DNA from 3 places in the Aeribacillus sp. FSL K6-8394 genome. Region 1 is predicted to be linked to each of the others. Evidence: predicted binding sites of a transcription regulator. Region 1 holds the regulator's gene; each other region holds the start of a gene.
What was found. The regulator CtsR, encoded in region 1, represses protease genes until heat stress. The targets are predictions, from matches to a motif close to ATGGTCAATAAAGGTCAAACA.
Positions count from the first base shown of each region.

Region 2: a site for CtsR is predicted at 1,330-1,350, ahead of clpB (ATP-dependent chaperone ClpB). Genes of this name have one in related genera too.
Region 3: a site for CtsR is predicted at 1,111-1,131, ahead of NSR00_RS02065 (ATP-dependent Clp protease ATP-binding subunit). Genes of this name have one in related genera too.

Region 1 is NZ_JBBPAA010000002.1:106,350-108,541, forward strand. It holds gene NSR00_RS12890 (MgtC/SapB family protein) at 1-661, shown strand, start outside; gene NSR00_RS12895 (CtsR family transcriptional regulator) at 903-1,364, shown strand; gene NSR00_RS12900 (UvrB/UvrC motif-containing protein) at 1,379-1,927, shown strand; gene NSR00_RS12905 (protein arginine kinase) at 1,929-2,192, shown strand, end outside.
Region 2 is NZ_JBBPAA010000001.1:102,731-104,922, reverse strand. It holds gene clpB (ATP-dependent chaperone ClpB) at 1-1,315, opposite strand, end outside; gene NSR00_RS00445 (YjzC family protein) at 1,425-1,604, opposite strand.
Region 3 is NZ_JBBPAA010000001.1:455,327-457,518, reverse strand. It holds gene NSR00_RS02070 (YkvI family membrane protein) at 1-1,005, opposite strand, end outside; gene NSR00_RS02065 (ATP-dependent Clp protease ATP-binding subunit) at 1,249-2,192, shown strand, end outside.

The sequences.
Region 1 (2,192 bases):
GCAAATTATGTTGATTCGCATTGTTTTAGCAGTCATTTTAAGTGGATTTATCGGCCTTGAACGAGAATTTAAACGGCATCCAGCAGGCTTTCGCACGCATTTGTTAGTTGGTGTCGGCTCCTGCATGATGATGCTGCTGTCTCTTTATGGCTTTGAAGAATATATGGATCGTTATGAAAATATTCGTTTTGACCCAGCAAGAATTCCTTCTTATGTCATTAGCGGCATTGGTTTTTTAGGTGCTGGAACGATATTAGTGAGAGGGGTTACGGTAAGAGGATTAACGACGGCAGCCTCGATTTGGGTTGTTGCAGGACTTGGCCTTGTTGTTGGGGCAGGAATGTATCCGTTGGCGATTTTTTCTACCTTGATTGTATTGTTGAGTTTGATCTTTCTCAATAAGGTGGAGGCTTTTTTTGCTGAGAAGTCAAGCAAAAAATGGATACAAGTTAATCTTCCAGAAGATGATTTGGTGGAATTTACTCGGAAACTTGAACAATTAAATATTTCTGTTTATAAAATTCATTTTACATTGTCAAAGCCAAAAGAAACTAAACATGCGAAGCGTTCATATTTACTTGAAATTGGCCTTCCAAAAGATGAAATGCCTGAAATCATAAACGAATTATTGAAATTTCAAGAAGTTAAAAAAGTTTTTTAAAGAGCGGGTTTTTTCCATATTGTAAAGGGCAATATTATTAGTGAGCTTTTTTGTTGAAATGACACAAAAAAAAATTTATATTATAATTAAGGTCAAATATAGTCAAAGTCAAGTGACTAGTTGTTATCGTTTAGGAAATAAGCATTACGTAAACATCTTGCCTCCTATCCCTCAAGGATATTGCACATTTCTTGAGCGTTTTGCAATTCCAATCAAAAAGTTGAAGGAGGTGTTTTTCGAGGTGCGGAATATATCTGATATTATCGAGCAATATTTAAAGCATGTATTAGATTCAAGCGGAAAAGAAATTGTTGAAATTAAAAGAAGTGAAATTGCGGATAAATTTCAATGTGTTCCATCGCAAATCAATTACGTGATCAACACTCGTTTTACAATTGAACGGGGTTACATTGTCGAAAGCAAAAGGGGTGGAGGCGGTTATATCCGAATTATGAAAATTCGAATCAATGACCGTATCCAGCTGATCAATCAAATTTTAAATGCCATTGGTAAAAGGCTGTCACAATCGTCGGCGGAGGATATTATTTTGAGATTGGCTGATGAAGAGGTTATTTCAGAAAGAGAAGCGAAAATTATGTTGAGCGTAATTGATCGGTCTGTTTTATATATTGATTTGCCTGATCGAGACGAATTGAGGGCAAGGATGATGAAGGCGATGCTCACCTCGTTAAAATACAAGTGAGGATGTGATGGACGATGATTTGTCAAGAATGTCATGAAAGGCCCGCTACTTTCCACTTTACAAAAATCATCAACGGCGAAAAGACTGAAGTGCATATATGTGAAAAATGTGCACAGGAAAAAAGTGATGTATTCATATTCAATATGAATCCAGGCTTTTCTATAAACAACTTATTGTCCGGATTATTAAATATGGACAGCGCCATTAGCAGCCAAGGGCAAAATGTTTTCAAGAAAAATCAGGTCATTCAATGTGAGAAATGTAATATGACGTTTGATCAATTTACGAAAATTGGTAAATTCGGGTGCTCCCATTGTTACAAAACGTTTTATCACCAAATTACCCCGATTTTAAAACGTGTTCATGGCGGGAATACAACTCACGGCGGTAAAGTACCGAAACGGACCGGTGGAAGTATTCATTTGAAAAAGCGCCTGAAAATGCTTAAACAGGAACTGCAAGAATTAATTGCGAAAGAGGAATTCGAAAGAGCAGCTCAAGTTCGGGATGAAATTCGGTCCATTGAAGCGAAGATAAATGGACGGAACGAAAGGGGAGTATGACATGTCCTTTCAAAAATTTATTCGTTCAGCCATGAGCCCTTGGATGAATCAAGAAGGACCTGATTCCGATATTGTGCTGAGCAGCCGAGTCAGATTGGCGCGAAATATAGAAAATATCAGCTTCCCTACCATTATGTCGAATGAAGAAGCCTTGGCTGTTTTAAATACATTTGAAGAATCATTTTCACAAAGAGTGTTTGACGGTTTAGGGACATTCGTGCTGCTGAAAATGAATGAACTTCAGCCTATTCAAAAACGCGTACTT
Region 2 (2,192 bases), on a different contig from region 1:
CATCCGTTTCTTTTTTCAATGCAGCCTCTTCAATTTCAAGCTGCATAATCCTTCTCGTCACTTCATCAAGTTCTGTCGGCATTGAATCTATTTCCGTGCGGATCATCGCGCATGCTTCATCGATTAAATCAATCGCTTTATCAGGCAGGAAGCGTTCTGTAATATAGCGGTGCGAGAGCTCACTCGCAGCTACAATCGCCGAATCATGAATTTTGACTCCATGATGGATTTCAAACCGTTCTTTTAGTCCTCGTAAAATAGAAATCGTGTCTTCCACAGACGGTTCGCTCACAAGCACCTGTTGAAAACGCCGCTCAAGCGCCGGATCTTTTTCAATATACTTGCGATGTTCATCAAGTGTCGTTGCTCCTATGCAGTGCAGCTCACCTCTCGCAAGCATCGGCTTTAACATGTTGCCGGCATCCATCGCTCCTTCTGTTTTGCCGGCCCCGACTATTGTGTGCAATTCATCAATAAATAAAATAATCCGTCCATCGCTCTTTTTAATTTCTTGCAAAACAGCTTTTAATCTTTCTTCAAATTCTCCGCGAAACTTGGCTCCCGCAATGAGCGAGCTCATATCTAAAGCAAATATTGTTTTATCTTTTAATCCCTCCGGTACATCTTTTCGTACAATCCGATGGGCTAATCCTTCCACGATCGCTGTTTTTCCAACCCCTGGTTCACCGATTAACACCGGGTTGTTTTTCGTTTTTCTTGATAAAATTCGGATCACGCGCCGAATTTCTTGATCACGGCCAATGACAGGGTCAATTTTTCCTTCTTTCACCTCTTTAACTAAATCACGGCCGTATTTCTCCAATACTTCATAAGTGCTTTCTGGATTAGGTGATGTCACCCGAGCATTCCCCCTTATTTCCTTTAACACTTTCAATATGGCAGCTTTTGTTAATTGATATTGCTGAAAAAGCTCTCTCACTTCTTTTGAGCTCGATTCGGAAAATGCCAATATAATATGTTCAACTGATAAATAATCATCTTGAAAATCTTTCCTTATTTCGTCCGCTTTTGCAAAAGCTTCTGAAAGAGTACGGGAAATATAAATATTTACCTCACCGTTTCCGTGAACAGATACTTTCGGCTTTTTTTGTAAATACTCGTTGATCGCTGCCTCAATTTGTTGTACAGGACATTTAAGTTTTTCTAAAATTCTTGGAAAAATCCCGTCAGACTGCCGCAGAAAAGCAAGTAAAATATGAAATTCATCCACTTCTTGATGTTCATGTTCTTTTGCGATTTTTTGAGCTTCTACCAGACCTTTTTGCAGCTTCTCCGTGAATTGATTTACATCCATACCGAAACGCCCCTATTTTGACTTTTTTTGACCTTTAATTTTATTATAACTTCTTTATAAATCAAGTAAAGCCATTCGTTTTCAGAATGGCTTAGCGTTGTTCGAAATATTACGGCTTGCGCTTATAGGTCCAAACCCGATTATGGTTGGATGTTTCGGGGAATCGATCTCCTGCTTTGAGTTCAACCTTTTTGGGATCGACCACCATCGATCCGGTCTCGCCGACTTCGATGTAAATTCCGTTGTTAGGTGCTTTTTGACCAGGTCTGAATTGACGATTTTGACCCATGAATCATCCCTCCTTGGACATTATTGTTGGCTATCAGAAGATTTTTCATGTATAGACAGAAACACCTTTGATAATTTTCATTATGTGATGTACTTCGAAACTTTACTCAACGCCCAAAATCGAACTCACTGCATATGGCATCCTTTTGAAAAAATCGTTTAAGCGTGCAAGCACCGAATGCTGGGTCAAAAGCTCTTTTTACTGTTTCTGTGAGAATCATCATTTATAATTATTTCCAAAATCGTCTCACTGTCGTTCTTTTTTGTCTGGATATACATGCAGTAGAGTAAAACCTTTCGCCCCGGTTTCAAATCGAGTAGGAGGGAGCGATTAACTCCCGTCCTCTCACACCACCGTACGTACGGTTCCGTATACGGCGGTTCAATTAAGATAATTGACGCAAGTCTTTATAACTTCCGTGAATAGCTGTTCTCTTTATGCCAGTGGTCACTCCACCCTCCAAGAGATCTCCCACGGGATTCACCGCTTCCTCCCTCAAGTGAGGTACTACGTTTTCTGTGTTCATCATGACTCACTGAATGCCAAGGGCTATTCTCTCTTAATTGTTCGGTCCTTCTTAGTTGTTCT
Region 3 (2,192 bases), on a different contig from region 1:
GAACATTAATAATATGAAAAAGGCAATGCTCATATACCCGAACAGCGGATAAAGCGTGGAAATGAGCTTTCCGTATCCTATCAGGCTGACTAAATAACATAATAATAGGATGAAAATGACACCAGCGATTTTTGCCAAAGGCTTTTCCGATGATAATTGCCGTTCCAAACCATACAGATTGCCGATCAACGATGAAAATATTTCTCCAAAAATAACAAGGATGTATATGTAATAAAAGCCTGAAAACAGCTGCTTGACAATTTCAGCCATTGGGATTTCAAAAAGCCCGGCGTCCGGCAAATGCAGAAGAGAGAAATAGCTGGAAAATAAAATGAAGCTTAATCCGAGACCGCCTACAACTCCGCCCAATTTAATGGCGCTTTCATCCTTTATTGCGTTTGCGAGCGGAACAAGTACAGCCTGAGCAAGAGAGAGATTAAAAGAAACATATAAAAAGCTTGATTTGACTGGTTGAAACACTCCATCCAACGATAAATCGATAAAATCACCCCTAATGATGGCTTCAATGGAGATGATCAGGCTAAACAAAATAAAAAGCGGAACAACCAATAGATTGACGGAAGACAGCCCTTTGACTCCAAACGAAATCACAGCAATGGAAAGCACAATCGTAAAAAAAATTCCAAATTGCTTTGAAAGCGACAGTTGCTCTTCAAAAATCGCCCCCGCCCCCGACAGCATGACCGATGTGATGCCAATCAGCATCATAAACATCAAGCCGTTGACTACATAAGCTGACAACGTCCCAAACAAAAATTGGTTCAACTGCAAATACGAAGATGCATTAATGCGTCTTCCGATCAACATCATTTTCGTTCCCAGCCAAACAAATAAAACGGCAGAACAAATAATTCCAACAATTCCTCCAGCGCCGTATTTTGAAAAAAACTCAACGATCTCTTTTCCCGTTGCAAACCCTGCACCGATGACAGTGCCGATATAGACAGAAGCTATTTGAAGTGCCAATACCCATTTATTGCTCATGTTTCACCCACCTTACTTTATCAACAATATATGGACAAGAAGGGAAAAAAAGACGAAAAAAATTTATAAAAAAGACTTGAAAGTCAAAAAAGGTCAAAGTATAATAAAGTCAGAAAAGGTCAAACAGTGAATCTAACTATTGAATGATTGAGATTGTCTCTTTGATTCCAAAAGGTCAAAGAAAGTCAAAGAAGTTTCTTCTTTTAGTCAAAGTTAATCAAAGTCAAAAAGGAGGAATGCTATATGTTGTGTGAAAATTGCCAAACAAGAAAAGCCAATGTTTTATTAAATGTACAAATCAATCACAACAAACAAGAAATGCGTCTCTGTCAAGAATGCTATCAACAATATAAACAAAAAATCCCAAGTGGTTTTTACGGATTCAGCGGTTTCGATGAATTATTTCAATCATTTATGCCAAACTCTTTTGAGAGCTTTGACCAAGCTGTTCAAGCACAACCGAAATCAGGGGGCGGAAAACAGAACGGCTTCCTCGATCAATTCGGCCGAAATTTAACGGATGCTGCAAAAGCTGGGTTGATTGATCCTGTCATCGGCCGCGATGATGAGGTAAGACGAGTGATTGAAATTTTAAATCGACGCAACAAAAATAACCCGGTTTTAATCGGAGAACCAGGCGTAGGGAAAACAGCTATTGTGGAAGGACTAGCCTTAAAAATTTCTCAAGGAGACGTTCCGCAAAAATTAAAAAATAAAGAAGTTTATTTGCTGGATGTTTCATCACTTGTCGCCAACACGGGAATTCGCGGACAATTTGAACAGCGGATGAAGCAGCTAATTCAAGAATTGCAAGCCCGGAAAAACATCATCCTGTTTATCGATGAAATTCATCTTTTAGTCGGCGCTGGTTCTGCGGAAGGTTCTATGGATGCCGGCAACATATTAAAGCCAGCTCTCGCCCGCGGTGAGCTTCAAGTTGTCGGAGCAACAACTCTAAAAGAATACCGGCAAATCGAAAAAGATGCAGCCCTTGAACGACGCTTCCAGCCGGTTATTGTGAAAGAACCTTCCATTGAAGAAGCGATCAACATTTTAAAAGGAATTCAAGAAAAATATGAACAATACCATCAAGTCAAATATTCAGAAGATGCGATTAAAGCTTGCGTCACACTATCTCATCGATATATTCAAGACCGCTTTTTGCCTGACAAAGCCATCGATTTAAT